2 regions of the Streptosporangium sp. NPDC006007 genome follow, and region 1 is predicted to be linked to the other one. Evidence: predicted binding sites of a transcription regulator. Region 1 holds the regulator's gene; the other holds the start of a gene.
The links. Region 1 encodes HrcA, which represses chaperone genes, less so after heat shock. Its sites were predicted from a motif close to TTGGCACTCTCNNNNNGAGAGTGCCAA; they were not measured.

Region 1 (8,465 bases):
ACAACCTGCTCTACTGGACCGGCGGCGACTGGTGGGGTGTCGGCCCCGGCGCGCACAGCCACGTCGGCGGCACCCGGTGGTGGAACGTCAAACATCCGGCGGCCTACGCCCGTCGCCTCGCCTCCGGCGTCTCGCCCGCGCACGCGCGCGAGGTGCTGACCTCGCGGGACCGGGCGGTGGAACGGCTGATGCTGGAGCTCAGGCTCGCCGGCGGATATCCGCTGAAGGAGATCGAGCGTCCGTCGGTGGTCGCCCGGGCACTGGCCGAGGGGTTGCTGGAGGTGGAGCCGTTCAAGGCGGGCCGCGCGGTCCTGACGTTGCGCGGCCGTCTCCTGGCCGACGGGCTGGTGCGTGACCTGACGTGAGGCCGGGTGGCCGGAGCCGTCGCTCACGGCCCCTCGCGACGGGGGTGGGATCAGCCGTCCCGACCGGGAACGGTCACGAAGTCGATCAACTCCTCGACCGGGCCGAGCAGCTCCGGCTCCAGATCCGCGTATGAGGTGACCGATCCGAGAACGCGGCGCCACGCGTCACCGGGGTCCACCCCCCAGCCCAGGGCGGCGATGACGCCCTCCTTCCAGGGGACGCAGCGCGGCACCGCCGGCCAGGCGGGGATGCCGAGCGCCGACGGCTTGACCGCCTGCCAGACGTCCACGAACGGGTGTCCGACGATCAGTACGTGCGGGGAGGAGACCCTGGCGGCGATCCTGCTCTCCTTCGAGCCGGGGACCAGATGGTCGACGAGCACGCCCAGGCGGCGGTCCGGGCCGGGCTCGAACTCCTCGACGATCGAGGGCAGGTGGTCGACGCCCTCCAGATACTCGACGACCACGCCCTCGACCCGCAGGTCGTGGCCCCAGACCCTCTCCACGAGCGCGGCGTCGTGCACGCCCTCCACGTAGATCCGGCTCTCCCTGGCCACCCGGGCCCGCAGGCCCTCGACCACGATGGAGCCCGAGGCGCTCCGCCTCGGTCCCCGCGGCGCGGCGGCGGGCCGTACCAGTGTCACGACCTTGCCCTCCAGCAGGAAGGCGGCGCTCTCCAGGGGGAACACCCGCCGTCGCCCGAATCGGTCCTCAAGTGTGACGGCCTCCTTGTCGCAGGCCACCACGGCGCCGCAGAAGCCCCCTTCCGCGTCCTCCACGACCAGGTCCGGATCCGCGGGAACCTCCGGGACACTTCCCTTCAGGGGACGCCGGCTGCTTCCCGCCAGAACGTCACGCTCGTACATCACCGACCGCCCACCCTCTCCTGTCGGGGATCAAGTGGACGGTAGCAAATCATCACCTGCCGTACGGTCCCTGCTGCCCCCACGGGCCGGCCGCGGCCGCCTGGCGCTTGCGCGCGCCGCTCCGCTTGACCAGCACGATGATCGTCACGAGAACGGCCAGCAGGAAACCCGTGCCCGGCACCGCGATCAGCGCGATCGCGCCGCCCACCACCGAGTCGGCGGCGATCTCCTTGCCCACGCCGAACGTGGCGGCCGACCCCTCGGAGGCGGTGCAGGTGAGCTGGTAGTCGCCGGCCTTGTCCACCCCCACCCGCAGCGCCAGCTCCCACAGCACGCCGTCGTTGGTGACGGTCTGCTGCGTGCCCGGCTGCTGAAGCCGGACCGTTCCGGGGGCACCTTGGATCTGGCACTCGAACTTGGTGCCCTTGTCGGCGGAGACGTAGATGGCGGGTCTGTCCGCCGGGTTCAGCGTGACCGTCACGTTCTCGCCGGGGCCGAACGAGCTGGTGGGCGCGGCGTCGGTGACCGCGCTGAAGACGCCGCCGGCGAAGCCGGCCACACCGACGATCACGCTGAGCACGAAGACGAGCCAGGCGCCGACGATCCAGCCGATGCCGGGCTTGACCTTCGGCTTCGGCGGAGGCCCCTGGGGGGCGCCGTATCCGGGGGGTGGATAACCGTAGGGGGGGCCGCCCTGGTACTGCTGCTGGTGCGGCTGGCCGTAGGGCTGCTGGGGGGCGCCGTATCCGGGCGGGCCCGAACCGGCGTCGCCCGAGGGGGATCCGAAATCATGGGACATATATCAAATTGTGGGGCTTACCGGTTGGATAGCGATAGCAGGTGACTTGATAACGACTTGGCCCCATCATCGTGCTGCCGTGTTATCGCACCCCGAGGACGGGAGCCGTACACTTGGCACTCGGGAACACAGAGTGCCAGACCTGACGTTTTCCCGTCCGAACGCAGGTAGGGAGGTGAGCACGTTGGTCGACGACCGTAAACTGGCGGTCCTTCGGGCCATCGTCGAGGACTACGTGTCCACCAACGAGCCGGTGGGTTCCAAGGCCCTCGCGGACCGTCACAGCCTGGGTGTGTCGCCGGCGACCATCCGCAACGACATGGCGGTGCTGGAGGAGCAGGGCTACATCGCCCAGCCCCACACCAGTGCGGGCCGGGTGCCGACCGACAAGGGCTATCGGCTCTTCGTCGACCGGCTCTCGCAGGTCAAGCCATTGTCCGCCCCGGAGAGAAGGGCCATCGAGACCTTCCTCGCGGGCGCGGTCGACATCGACGACGTCGTGATGCGCACGGTCCGGCTGCTGGCCCAGCTGACCCGCCAGGTCGCCGTGGTCCAATACCCCACGATGACCAACTCCAAGGTGCGGCACGTCGAGCTGGTCCCGCTGAGCGAGCGCCGGCTGATGTTCGTGCTCATCACCAACACCGGGCGGGTCGAGCAGCGCGTGGTCGAGCTTCCCGACGTCGTCGACGAGAACCGCGTGGCCCACCTGCGCGCGACCCTCAACGCCTGTCTGGACGGCTGCGGTCTGGCGGGGGTTCCCGACATGGTCGCGGACCTGCCCGAGCGGCTTCCGGCGGAGGACCGGCCGCTCGCGGCCACGATCCTGTCGGTGCTGCTGGAGTCTCTTGTGGACCGGCACGATGAGAAGATCGTTTTTGCCGGGGCCGCCAACCTCGCGGGAGCCGACTTCACCGTCGGCCTGCGCGATGTGCTGGAGGCCCTGGAGGAGCAGGTGGTGCTCATGCGCCTGCTCGGCGAGACCTCGGATCTTTCGGCGCTGACGGTGCGGATCGGCTCGGAGAACCCCTACACCGGGCTTCAGGGCACATCCATCGTCGTCGCCGGATACGGTTCGGGGGACAAGCAACTGGCCCGGCTCGGTGTGCTGGGGCCGACGCGAATGGACTACCCGGTCACGATGGGCGCGGTGCGCGCGGTGGCACGCTACGTCAGCCAGATCCTGGCTGCATCCTAAGAGGTCAACTAAGTGGCTAAGAGTGACTACTACGGCACCCTCGGGGTGCGCCGCGATGCCAGTGCGGAAGAGATCAAGAAGGCTTACCGCCGCCTGGCCAGGGAACTGCATCCCGATGTGAACCCCGACCCTGAGACTCAGGAGCGGTTCAAGGACATCACGCAGGCGTACGAGGTGCTGTCCGACCCCGGCAAGCGCCAGATGTACGACATGGGAGCCGATCCGTTCGCCGCCGGTGGCGGTGCGGGCGCCGGGGGGTTCGGCGCGGGTTTCCCGTTCAGCGACATCATGGACGCCTTCTTCGGCGCGGCCGGCGGCGGTGGAGGAGGGGGCCGAGGCCCACGTTCGCGCGCCCGCCGCGGCCGCAACGCCACCATCCGGGTGGAGCTCGACCTGCGGGAGTCGGCCTTCGGCACCACCCGTGAGCTGGTCGTCGACACCGCCGTGCTCTGCGAGGTCTGCACCGGCTCCGGCGCGGCCTCCGGCACCCACCCCGACACCTGTGACGTCTGCCACGGACGAGGTGAGGTCTCCCAGGTCACGCGGTCCTTCCTCGGCCAGGTCATGACGTCCCGCCCCTGTCCCCAGTGCGGCGGGTTCGGTTCGATCATCCGTCACCCCTGCCAGGAGTGCTCCGGCGACGGCCGGGTCCGCACCCGGCGGACCATCAAGGTCCGCATCCCCGCCGGGGTGGAGGACGGCACCCACATCCAGCTCGCCGGCGAAGGCGAGATCGGCCCCGGCGGAGGGCCGCCCGGCGACCTGTTCCTGGAGATCGTCGAGCGTCCGCACGACACCTTCGAGCGCCGCGGCGACGACCTGCACTGCACCGTGCAGATCCCGATGAGCGCGGCGGCCCTCGGCACGATCCTGACCATGGAGACGCTCGACGGCGCCGAGGAGCTGGACGTCCGGCCGGGCACCCAGTCCGGGCAGACCATCCCGCTGTACGGCCGGGGCGTCCAGCGTCTCAACGGGACCGGCCGGGGAGACCTGTTGATACACGTCAGTGTGGAGACGCCCAACCGTCTGGACCCCGCCCAGGAGGAGCTCCTGCGCGAGCTCGCCAAGCTCCGCGGCGAGGAGCGCCCGCCCGGCAAGTTCGCCCCGGGGCAGCAGAGCCTCTTCTCCCGGCTCAGGGACGCCTTCAATGGCCGCTGAGCGGGCCGCTCAGCGGGTCGTCCGGGTCATTGGGGCCGCCCGGCGGGCCGCCGGCCGATGACCGTCCCGGTCTTCCTGGCCGAGGCCGCCGACCTGGCGCGACCGGAGTTCACCCTCGGCGGCCCCGAGGGACACCACGCGGCGGCGGTACGGCGGCTGCGCGCGGGGGAGCGGCTCGACCTCACCGACGGCGCGGGCGCCGTCGCCGAGTGCGTGGTCCGCGACGTGGGCAGGGACTCGCTCCGTGTCGAGGTGCTGCGCCGCTACGACGTGCCCCCGCCGAGCCCGCGACTGGTCGTGGTGCAGGGGCTGCCCAAGGGCGACCGGGGCGAGCTGGCCGTGGAGATGATGACCGAGACCGGCGTCGACGTGATCGTGCCCTGGGCCGCGGGCCGGTCCGTCACCCGGTGGAAGGGCGACCGGGCGGCCAGGTCACTGGCCCGCTGGCGATCCACGGCGCGGGAGGCGGGCAAGCAGTCCCGCCGTTTCCACCTGCCCGAGGTGACCGAGCCCGCCGCCACCTCCGGTGTCGCCGCCCTGCTGGCGTCGGCCGCGCTCGGCCTGGTGCTGCACGAGGAGGCCGCCTCCCCCCTGTCCACCCTGGATCTGCCGACCGGCGGCGACATCGTGGTGGTGGTCGGGCCGGAGGGAGGTGTCGCCGAGGAGGAGATCACCGCGTTCCGCGAGGCGGGAGCCGTACCGGCGCTGCTCGGGCCGACGGTGCTGCGCACCTCGACGGCGGGGGTCGCCGCGGCGGCGGTGCTTCAGGCGCGCACCGGTCGCTGGTGACGGGCTAGCGCCCGCTGGGGGTCGGGGTCGCCGCCGCCGTCGGCAGCAGGGGCTGCCGGTTGTCCACCGGCGGCGGGCACTCGCCGACCGCGCACGGGGGGTCGGAGGGACCACCGGGCTCCGCGGGCGTCGGAGTCGGCGTCTCCGTCTCCTTGCACTCCTTGGGCAGTCCCTCCGGCTCGACCGTGGTGGCCGGCGTGGTGGGGCAGGTGGGCGACGGCGTGGGCTTCGGGGTCCTGGAGGGCCTCGGGGTCGCCGTTGGGCTCGGGGCCGAGGTCTTGGACGGGCCGATCGACGGCGACGTGACGCCCGGCCTGATGACGGGCAGAGGCCGCTGATCTCTTTCCACGGGTGGGCGCGAGGTGGCCGACATCTCCGGCGAGGTCGACTCGGTGAAGTTGACCTCGCCGCTCGTGACCTGCTCGGTCACCTGCTCACGCAGTTGCGGGACCACCATGACGACGGTGGCCGCGACGAGGACGGCCCCGGCGACCGAGGCCCCGGCGCGCCACCACATCAGCCCGCGGAGCCCCCGCCTCTCTATCCGAGTGCGGATGATCTCCAGCCCGTCGGGGGAGGGAACGACCGAGTTCGCCTCCGCGTTCAGGGCACGGCGGAGCAGCTCGCCGTACTCATCATCGGGAGAGTCGGTCATGACAGTTGCTCCAGTGAGGTTCGTAGGGCGGCCATGCCACGAGCCGTGTGACTCTTGACCGCACCCTTGCTGATGCCCATGGCATGGGCGATCTGCGCCTCGGACAGGTCGCCGTAATAGCGCAGAACCAGTGCCTCGCGCTGTCGCGCGGGCAGGCCGCGAAGCGCCTCGATGACGGCCGACCGTTCCAGCTCGCCGATCGCGCCGTTCTCGGCGCTGGGCGCGTCGGGCAGTCCCTTGGGGGCGTACTTCTCCACGACCGCTCGATGCCGAAGCACCGAGCGCGATCGGTTGACGACCGATTGGCGCAGGTAGGCGAGTGCCTTGTCGGTGTCGCGCAGTCGACGCCAGGCGCCATGGATGGCGACGAACGCGTCCTGCACGACCTCCTCCGCGGTTGCGATATCGCGGACGAGCAACACTGCGAGACGCACAAGAGACCGATAGTGCGCGCTGTAGAGCGCGGTAACGGCCATGTCGGCATCCCACCCGACGGGCACCGCCCCGAGCGACCTGTCGGCCACGAGGGTCTCGGTGGTCACATCAGTAGGACGCTCGGCCTTCCCAGAGGGTTTACGCTCTTCCGGTTCATTAGGGGGCATGACCCAGTCGTGTCCTCGCCAGGCAGCCATATCGCGCTAATCGCATGGTCTGTCGTTGTTGAAGTTTTACATACCCACCTTATCCGGGTGGATCTTTCTTTGCCGACGATGAACCATCACCGATTGACAACGTCACCAAGGGATAGGGTGCCTGCATGGTGAGCGAAGCCGACTGCCTGTTCTGCAGGATCGCAGCCGGGGAGATCCCCGCGAAGATCGTCCATGAGACCGACCGCACCCTGGCCTTCCGGGACGTCAATCCCCAGGCGCCGACCCACGTGCTGGTGATCCCCAAGGAGCACTACCCGGACGCGGCGGCGCTGGCCGAGGCCGACGACGGGCTCGCCGACGACGTGTTCAAGGCGGCGCACGCGGTCGCGGAGCAGGAGGGCATCGCGGGCTCGGGTTACCGGGTGGTTTTCAACACCGGCCCCGAAGCGGGTCAGACCGTCTTCCACGTGCACGGACACGTGCTCGGCGGGCGCGGCATGGCCTGGCCGCCCGGGTAAAACCGGCAGGCGCGATCGCGCCGATCACGGATACGATGGCGTGGAAGTGACACGCCGATATCTGGAGGCGAACAGGCCGTAAGGCCCGCCCATGTCCGAGACAAACGATTCCAGCAGAGCCCCCCAGCCTAGGTCGAAGGGCCCCAGTCGGACCCAGGCAAAGGTGGTGATTCCGGACGAGCATTCGATGGTGAGCCTGCTGGGCTCAGGTGACGAGCTGTTGCGGGTCATCGAGGCCGCCTTCCGCGCCGACGTTCACGTCCGGGGCAACGAGATCACCATCACCGGCAGCCCGGAGGAGAGCAGCACCCTGGTGCGCCTCTTCGAGGAGCTGTCCGAGCTCGTCCGGGGAGGGGCGGAGCTCAGCACGGACGCTGTGGAACGCAGCATCGCGATGCTGCGGATGACCTCCGACCGCCCCGCCGAGGTGCTCTCCCTCGACATCATCTCCTCACGGGGCCGGACGATCCGCCCGAAGACCGTGAACCAGAAGCGCTACGTCGACGCGATCGACCGGCACACCATCGTCTTCGGTATCGGCCCGGCCGGCACCGGCAAGACCTACCTGGCGATGGCCAAGGCCGTCAGGGCGCTACAGGAGAAGAAGGTCAACCGGATCATCCTCACCCGCCCGGCGGTCGAGGCCGGCGAACGGCTCGGCTTCCTGCCCGGCACCCTCTACGAGAAGATCGACCCCTACCTGCGCCCGCTCTACGACGCGCTGCACGACATGCTCGACCCCGACTCCATCCCCCGGCTGATGGCCGCGGGCACGATCGAGGTCGCCCCTCTGGCCTACATGCGCGGCCGTACGCTCAACGACGCCTACATCATCCTGGACGAGGCGCAGAACACCTCGCCGGAGCAGATGAAAATGTTCCTGACGCGACTGGGGTTCAACTCGAAGATCGTTGTCACCGGTGACGTGACCCAGGTCGACCTGCCCGGAGGCACGCAGAGCGGCCTGAAGGTCGTTCAGGAGATCCTCGACGGCATCCCCGACATTCACTTCAGCCGGCTGACCAGCGCCGACGTGGTACGGCACAAGCTGGTCAGCGACATCGTGGATGCCTATGGGCGCTATGACGAGACGCTGCGGCGGAGCGAGCCGCAGCCGATCAAGGGCATGGTCAAGCGGCCCCGGGGAAGAACGGTGAGCGACCGATGAGCGTCGAGGTCAACAACGAGTCCGGCGTCGAGATCGACGAGGGGATCATCGTCTCGCTGGCCGGGCACGTGCTGGAGCGGATGGACATCAACCCGCTCGCCGAGCTGTCCATCCTGGTGGTGGACGAGCAGGCCATGTCGGTGCTGCACGAGCAGTGGATGGGGGAGCCCGGCCCGACCGACGTGCTCGCCTTCCCGATGGACGAACTGCGTCCCGGCCCCGGCAGCGGTGCCCGGCAGGAGGGCGACGCCCCCACCGATCCGGCGCTCCTGGGCGATGTGGTGCTCTGTCCGCAGGTGGCCGCCAGGCAGGCGGCCGAGGCGGGACACAGCACCGAGGCGGAGCTGGAGCTG
Region 2 (8,465 bases), on a different contig from region 1:
CGTCATCTCCTTCGGCCGCCGAACGGCCACCGCGTCCCATTGGGGAAACGCGAGTAATTCTTTTGAGCGGTGCGAAGGGCATCGGTAGGCTGGCCGATTCGCTGCCTTACGACCACCTCCGTTTATCGAATGGGAGGCGCTTTCGCGTGCCCGCACAACAACTGTCCCCCCACATAACCGGCGGCCCATCCGGCGACGGCGCGGATGCCGCCGGCCCCGCGGAGATCCTCGCCGCCGAACGCGAGCATCTGGCCGCCTCCAGGGCCGCGCTGCGCGCGATGCGCGAACACGCCCGATCCCTCTCCTCCGACGCCGCCGGAGACTGGGTCTCCCAGCAGATCCTGCAGGCGCTGCTGGACCAGCGGGTCGCGGCGCTGGCCGATCACTCAGGCACCCCGCTGTTCTTCGGCCGCCTGGACCGGTCGGCCGACGACGATCTTCCCGTGACCGTCCACGTCGGGCGCAGGCACGTCCACGACGACCGCAGCCGCCCCCTGGTGATCGACTGGCGGGCCCCGGTCTCGCGGGCGTTCTACCAGGCGAGCCCGGCCGACCCGATGGGCGTCGCGCTCCGCCGCCGGTTCGGCTACCACGCCGGCGACCTGACCGCCTTCGAGGACGAGCGTCTCGACCAGGGGGAGGTCATCCGGCGGTCGAGGATCCTGACCGAGGAGATCGAGCGTCCCCGCTCGGGGCCGATGCGCGACATCGTCGCCACCATCCAGCCCGACCAGGACGAGATCGTCCGCTCCGAGCCGGGGCTGACCGTGTGCGTCCAGGGGGCGCCGGGGACCGGGAAGACCGCCGTCGGCCTGCACCGGGCCGCCTACCTGCTCTTCACCCACCGGGAGAGGCTCGCCCGGTCCGGAGTGATGATCGTCGGCCCGAACCGGGCCTTCCTCGCGTACATCTCCTCGGTTCTCCCCGCGCTGGGCGAGGTCAAGGTCGACCAGACCACGGTCGCCGGCATCCTGGGCGACCACCGGGCGCCCGAGGATCCCGCGGCCGGCACGGTCAAGGGCGACGCGCGGATGGTGCCGGTGCTCAGGCGGGCCCTGTGGGCGCACATCGTCAAACCGGACGAGGGCGTCCTGTTCACCAAGGGGGTCAACCGCTACCGGGTGGCCGATCACGAGGTCCGTGAGATCGTCGCCTCGCTCCGCGGCACCACGCGCTACGGTCCGGGCCGTGCTGCTCTGGCCCAGCGGCTGGCCCACCTGGTGCTCGTCCGGATGGAGCAGCGCGGGGAGGCCCCCGACGACCGGGTGCAGGACGCGGTCGCCCGGTCCAGGCCGGTCAAGCAGCTCGTGGACCGGGTGTGGCCCAAGGTGACCCCGGAGCAGGTGCTCCACCGCCTCTTCAGCGACCCCGGCTTCCTCGCCGCCGCGGCCAGGGACGACCTCACCGCCGACGAACAGGCCCTGCTGCTCTGGACCAGGCCCCCCAGGTCCTTCCGCTCGGCGAAGTGGTCGGCGGCCGACGGCGCGCTGATGGACGAGCTCGGCGACCTGATCGAGCGGACCACCCCGCTGGGGCACCTGGTCGTGGACGAGGCCCAGGACCTGTCGGCGATGCAGCTACGCGCCCTGGGACGGCGCTGCCGTACGGGCGCGGCCACCGTGCTGGGCGATATCGCGCAGGGCACCACCCCCTGGTCGGCACGCTCGTGGCGGGAGGTCCTGACGCACCTGGGCTTCGAGGACGGCACGGTCACCGAGCTCACCCTGGGCTTCCGCGTCCCCCGGGAGGTCCTCGACTACGCCGCGCGGCTGCTGCCCTCGATCGCGCCCGATCTGGCGCCTCCCCGGTCGCTCCGCCCCGGTGTGGGCTCGCTGTCCGTACGGCACGCGCCCGAACCGGCCACCGGCCTGACGGAGGCGGCGCGGGAGGCGCTGTCCCGGGAGGGCTCGATCGGCGTCATCGTCCCGGACGCCTCGGTCGTCGCGGTGTCGGAGGCGCTCTCCGCCCTGGAGCACCGCGTGCTGAGCCAGGACTCGGCCGAGGAGCATCGTCTCCTGGTCGTCCCGGCGACCCTGGCCAAGGGCCTGGAGTACGACCACGTCATCGTGGTCGAGCCGGCCGACATCGTGGACGCCGAGCCACGCGGCCTGGCCCGGCTCTACGTGGTCCTGACCCGCGCGGTCACCTCGCTGACCGTCCTGCACACCCGGGAGCTGCCCGCGCGGCTGCGCTGACCGGGCTCCGCCGGAGAACACCGCGGACGCCAGAAGAGGCGGCCCCCGCACCTCGGGGCCGCCTCTTCCGTGAAAGCGTCAGGACTTAGAAGTCCATGTCGCCGCCGCCCGGCATCGCGGGAGCGGCACCGGCCTTCTCGGGCTTCTCGGCGATGACGGCCTCGGTGGTGAGGAACAGCGCCGCGATGGACGCCGCGTTCTGCAGAGCGGAACGAGTCACCTTGGCCGGGTCGATGATGCCCGCCTCGAACATGTTGACGTACTCACCGGTGGCGGCGTTCAGACCCTCACCCGGGGTGAGGTTGCGCACCTTCTCCACCACGACGCCGCCCTCAAGGCCGGCGTTGACGGCGATCTGCTTCAGCGGCTCCTCAAGAGCCTTGCGCACGATCGCGGCACCGGTGGCCTCGTCGCCGGGGAGCTCCAGCTTGTCGAACGCCTTGGCGCCGGCCTGCAGCAGGGCCACGCCACCACCGGGGACGATGCCCTCCTCGACGGCCGCCTTCGCGTTACGGACGGCGTCCTCGATGCGGTGCTTGCGCTCCTTGAGCTCGACCTCGGTCGCCGCGCCGGCCTTGATGACGGCGACGCCGCCGGCCAGCTTGGCGAGACGCTCCTGGAGCTTCTCGCGGTCGTAGTCGGAGTCGGTGTTCTCGATCTCGGCGCGGATCTGGTTGACCCGGCCGGCGATCTGCTCGGCGTCACCGGCACCGTCGACGATGGTGGTCTCGTCCTTGGTGACGATGATCTGGCGGGCGCGGCCGAGCTGGTCCAGCGTGGTGGACTCCAGCTTGAGGCCGAGGTCCTCGCTGATGACCTGGGCGCCGGTCAGGATGGCGATGTCGCCCAGCATGGCCTTACGGCGGTCACCGAAGCCCGGGGCCTTGACCGCGACCGAGCGGAACAGGCCACGGATCTTGTTGACGACCAGGGTGGCCAGGGCCTCGCCCTCGATGTCCTCGGCGATGATCAGCAGCGGCTTGCCGGCCTGCACGACCTTGTCGAGGACCGGGAGCAGGTCCTTGTTGGCGGAGATCTTGGAGTTGACGACGAGGATGTACGGGTCGTCGAGGACGGCCTCCATACGCTCCGGGTCGGTCACGAAATAGGGCGAGATGTAGCCCTTGTCGAAGCGCATGCCCTCGGTGAGCTCAAGCTCCAGGCCGAAGGTGTTGCTCTCCTCGACGGTGATGACACCTTCCTTGCCGACCTTGTCCATCGCCTCGGCGATCATCTCGCCGATCTGCGGGTCGCCCGCGGAGATGGAGGCGGTGGAGGCGATCTGCGCCTTCGTCTCCACGTCCTTGGCCAGCTTGGAGAGCTCCTCCGAGACGCGCTCCACGGCGGCCTCGATGCCCTTCTTCAGGGACATCGGGTTGGCGCCGGCGGCCACGTTGCGGAGGCCCTCACGCACCAGGGCCTGGGCGAGCACGGTGGCGGTGGTGGTGCCGTCACCGGCTACGTCGTCGGTCTTCTTGGCGACTTCCTTGACGAGCTCGGCCCCGATCTTCTCCCACGGGTCCTCAAGCTCGATCTCCTTGGCGATGGAGACACCGTCGTTGGTGATCGTGGGAGCGCCCCACTTCTTCTCCAGCACGACGTTACGGCCCTTGGGGCCGAGGGTCACCTTGACGGCGTCCGCGAGCTGGTTCATACCACGCTCGAGACCGCGCCGGGCGTCCTCGTCAAACGCGATCATCTTGGCTGCCATACGGCTAGACCTCCCAAACACAGGGTGGCTTGCACCAGATCGAGCCGACGCCCGCGACGGCATACGGGTCCGCGACTCCGTTCGGCGGACCCCATCGTCTCGATCCAGGGTTTGGCACTCACCAATGGAGAGTGCTAAGCAACTGTTTAGCACTCCCCCCTGCCGAGTGCAAGCCAGAGTCCCCCTGACCTGGCCCCAGCCTAGACGAAGGCCCGGCCCGCCGATCGAAACGACGAGCCGGGCCGACGCGCGGGAGGATCCGCACGGACTGCGCTGCCGTGGGGTCCACCGGCACTTCCCGACGAACTGACGGACGAATCAGACCGCCCTGACGGATTCCGCCTGGGGGCCCTTCTGTCCCTGCGTGATCTCGAACTCGACCCGCTGGCCCTGTTCGAGCGCACGATAGCCATCCATCAGGATCGCGGAGTAATGGACGAAAACATCCTTACCACCGTCTACCGCGATGAAGCCGTAGCCCTTGTCCGCGTTGAACCATTTGACGGTGCCTTGCGCCACTTCCGACTCCTCTTACTGGACTTGAGGACGCCGCCCATTCCTCCGCGAAGTCCTCAATCTCCGAGGCGGAGACATCGCCTACGTCGATCGTCCTCGACCATACCTGTGATAGAGCATTGGGCAACAGAGCCAATCAGCAAACTACTGCTTTACGGACGCATTCAACACGCAGGCAGAGTTTTGCTATCACGATTAGTTAGTTAAATATTGCACCATGTCCCGGCTCAACAAATATGAGCTTGCGTCATAAAACACGACACCCGCACGCGGCCGGGCCGGTGCGGGTGTGGCGGACGTGATGTACGGGGACAGATCGCCGGGATGGGAGACGGACCCGACGGCAGACGGCATCCGACCAGGGAGGGGTCAGCCTCCGGCGACCGCCGGGATGATGGAGACCTGAACGCCGGCGGGGGTGGCCGTGTCCAGATTGTCGGCGAATCGGACATCCTCATCACCGACGTAAACATTGACAAAACGACGAATCTTCCCCGTTTCATCAAGAATTCGGGCACCGATACCCGGGAAGTCGGCGTCCAGCTTCCGGAGAACATCACGCAGGGTCTCGCCCTCTCCGCCGACCTCGGCGGAGCCGCCGGTGTACGTACGGAGAATCGTCGGAATCCGCACAGAAACGCTCATAATTAAGTACCTTTCACGAGTTCTAGGCGATAGCCGCACGGAATGCGTCAAGAGACGGCCGGATGACGGCGGTGGGGCGCGCCTGGTCGGCCACCGCGTCGAGGGTCTTCAGGCCGTCGCCGGTGTTGAGGACCACGGTCTCGGCGTCGGGGTCGAGCCGCCCCGAGGCGACCAGCTTGCGCAGCACCCCGACGGTGACGCCACCGGCGGTCTCGGCGAAGATGCCCTCGGTCCTGGCCAGCAGCCGGATCGCCTCGACGACCTCGGTGTCCGTGACGTCCTCCACCGCGCCGCCGGTGCGCCGGGCGATGTCGAGCACGTAGGGACCGTCGGCCGGGTTCCCGATCGCGAGCGACTTGGCGATCGTGTCGGGCTTGACCGGGCGGATCACGTCGTGGCCGGCCCGGTAGGCGGCGGAGACCGGGGAGCACCCCTCGGCCTGGGCGCCGAAGATCCGGTACGGCGTGTCCTCGACGAGACCGAGCGCGATCAGCTCCTTGAACCCCTTGTCGATCTTCGTGAGCTGGGAGCCCGAGGCGACCGGGATGACGATCTGGTCGGGGATCCGCCAGCCGAGCTGCTCGGCGATCTCGTAGGCCAGCGTCTTGGAGCCCTCGGCGTAGTAGGGCCGGAGGTTGACGTTGACGAAGCCCCACCTCTCGCCCAGCTCGTCGCCGATGAGCTCGGAGCAGAAGCGGTTGACGTCGTCGTAGCTGCCGTCGATGCCGACGAGCCTGCCACCGTAGACCGAGGCCATGACGATCTTGGCCTGCTCCAGGTCAGACGGGATGAACACACAGGCGTCCAGCCCGGCCCGCGCGGCGGCCGCGGTCACGGCGCCGGCCAGATTGCCGGTGGAGGAGCAGGAGAGGGTGTGGAAACCGAAGTTACGGGCCGCCTCGACGGCGATGGCCACCACTCGGTCCTTGAAGGAGTGCGTGGGGTTGCCGGAGTCGTCCTTCACGTGCAGCGAGCGGATGCCCAGCTCGCGTGCGAGGTTGCCGGCGTTGACGAGCCTGGTCCAGCCGGGCGCCATGTTGGGCTTGGCGGCCACGTCCGCCGGGACCGGCAGCAGGGAACGGTAACGCCAGATGCTGGCCGGCCCCCGGGCGATCTGCTCCCGGGTCACCCGGCCGAAGTCGTAGGCGACCTCCAGAGGGCCGAAACACTCGGCACAGGCGAAGTCGGGGCCGAGTTCGGAGCGGGCGCCGCACTCACGGCAGGACAGCGCGACGGCCGGGCCGAACCGCGGGCTCCGCGGGTCGTCGACGTGGCCGGCCTGGTCGAGGGGGACGGTGGTTTCAGTGTTCGCGAGCGCCATGAAGCGAGGCCTTTCCCTCATCTTCGTCTGCGACCACCCTGGTCACAGACCGGAATTGGCACCTGTCCCGGCCGACCTCGCCAGATCGCGAGTCTTGAACCGGGAGGGTTGCCGGGGCTTCGCAGGGCCGGTCCCTCCACCCCTCTGGATGAGCAATATGCAGTTGTGGACCTGACACGCAGGTCTCATGCACTCTACCCCGACCTGCGGCCGTCCTGACCAGTCGTCTCACTCCGCGAGACGCATCGTGTTATCTTTCGGACGGCGCCTCCCGGGCCACAGGCCGTTGAACAGCCACTGGACCGAGAGCGCCCTCCCGACCCCGGTGAATCGGCGACCGCTACGGCACGGTCGGCACGCGCGGCGGGGTCAGAAGCCGTAGGCGTCGCCCAGCGCTCCCTGGACGTACTTACGGGCCTGGTGGATACGGGACTTGGCCGTGCCGAGCGGGATGCCGAGCTGCTCGGCCACCTCGCTGTAGTCGAGCTGGCAGATGTCGCGGAGCACCAGCGCCTGAGCCAGGTCGGGCTTGTCGGCCTCCAGCGCCTCCATCGCGTCGAGCAGGTCCAGCCGGGAACCGGCGATCACGCTCACCCGGGCGACGTCGGGCTTGTGCAGCGGCAGCTCGTCGGAGGCCTGCTCGGCCGAACGCCGCTTCAGCGAACGGTAGGTGGTGCGGGCGCAGTTGGCGGTCACGATGTGCAGCCACGTGCTGAACCTGGCCCGCCCCTCGAAGCGGCCGATGTTGCGGGCCACCGCCAGCAGGGTGTCCTGGGACGCCTCCTCGGCGTCCTGCCGGTAGGGGAGGATCCGCCCGCAGTGCCGCAGCACATCGGGCTCGATCCGCTTGAGCAGCTCACCCAGCGAGCGGTGGTCGCCTTGGGCTGCCGCGCGCGCCAGTTCCTCGGTCGTCTCGTCCAGCGCCATCGCGAGCCCCCATCAGCGGTCACAGTCGCCCGACATCCTACGGTCGCCGGTTATGTTTGGTTAACCTTCAGGACAAGCACCTCCCCAGGCGAGGGGATCCATATGAGCGCGATCCTGGTGGCCTCGAACCGCGGCCCCGTCTCCTTCACCCTCTCCGAGGACGGCTCGCCGACCATGCGCCGGGGCGGCGGCGGCCTGGTCTCCGGCCTGTCCGAGGTGGCCAGGGGGCTCGACATCCTGTGGGTCTGCGCCGCCCTGTCCGACGGTGACCGCGGCGTCGTACGGCTGGCCCCCGGCGGCCGGCTGGACGAGGCCGGTTACGACACCGGGGCGCTGCGGATGCTCGACATCCCCCCGGCGACCTTCCAGCGGGCCTACAACGCGGTCGCCAACTCCACCCTCTGGTTCGTGCACCACCTGCTGTACGACACCTCCAACCGGCCGCAGTTCGACGCCAGATTCCGCCGGGAGTGGGAGTCCTACCGTGCGTACAACGAGGCGTTCGCGACGGCGCTGGCCGAGGAGTCCCCGCCCGGCGCCAGGGTGATGGTGCAGGACTACCATCTGGCCCTGGTTCCGGCCATGCTCAGGGGCGAGCGGCCCGACCTGCGGATCGCCCACTTCTCGCACACCCCCTGGGCGCCGCCGGAGTACTTCCGCCTGCTGCCCGACGAGGTCGCGGCCGAGCTGCTTGAGGGCGTCTTGGGCTCCGACCACGCGGGGTTCCTGACCCACCGCTGGGCCGGGTCCTTCATGGACTGCTGCGAGACCGTGCTCGGCGCGAAGGCCGACCGCGCCCGCCGTACCGTCGCCCACGGTGGCCGGACCACCCGGATCGGCGTGCACGCCCTGGGAGTGGACGGCGACGCGCTCTGGGCGCGGGCGTCGGAGCCCGACGTGGAGTCCCACATGAGGGCCCTGCGCGAGCTGGTCGGCGACCGCAGGCTGATCGTGCGGATCGACCGGACCGAGCTGTCCAAGAACATCGTCAGGGGCCTGGCCGCCTACCGGGAGTTCCTCGCGGCCCACCCCGAGTGGCACGGCAGGGTGGTGCACCTCGCCTTCGCCTACCCCTCCCGGCACGACCTGCCCGAATACCGCGAGTACACCGCGGCGGTGCAGCGCTGCGCCCTGGAGATCGAGGACGAGT

Region 2: the regulator HrcA is predicted to act here: its motif matches at 4,018-4,044, upstream of groL (chaperonin GroEL).

Annotation. Positions count from the first base shown of each region.
Region 1 covers NZ_JBEXUG010000005.1:181,744-190,208, reverse strand. The annotation lists gene hemW (radical SAM family heme chaperone HemW) at 1-365, shown strand, start outside; gene ABZ194_RS06535 (DUF3097 domain-containing protein) at 416-1,231, opposite strand; gene ABZ194_RS06530 (hypothetical protein) at 1,284-2,030, opposite strand; gene hrcA (heat-inducible transcriptional repressor HrcA) at 2,215-3,228, shown strand; gene dnaJ (molecular chaperone DnaJ) at 3,241-4,389, shown strand; gene ABZ194_RS06515 (16S rRNA (uracil(1498)-N(3))-methyltransferase) at 4,447-5,178, shown strand; gene ABZ194_RS06510 (hypothetical protein) at 5,183-5,833, opposite strand; gene ABZ194_RS06505 (SigE family RNA polymerase sigma factor) at 5,830-6,309, opposite strand; gene ABZ194_RS06500 (histidine triad nucleotide-binding protein) at 6,594-6,944, shown strand; gene ABZ194_RS06495 (PhoH family protein) at 7,036-8,112, shown strand; gene ybeY (rRNA maturation RNase YbeY) at 8,109-8,465, shown strand, end outside.
Region 2 covers NZ_JBEXUG010000018.1:22,954-31,418, reverse strand. The annotation lists gene ABZ194_RS16270 (AAA family ATPase) at 174-2,195, shown strand; gene groL (chaperonin GroEL) at 2,281-3,906, opposite strand; gene ABZ194_RS16260 (cold-shock protein) at 4,225-4,425, opposite strand; gene ABZ194_RS16255 (MoaD/ThiS family protein) at 4,792-5,067, opposite strand; gene thrC (threonine synthase) at 5,090-6,388, opposite strand; SAM riboswitch class I at 6,403-6,543, opposite strand; gene ABZ194_RS16245 (RNA polymerase sigma factor) at 6,758-7,315, opposite strand; gene ABZ194_RS16240 (trehalose-6-phosphate synthase) at 7,412-8,465, shown strand, end outside.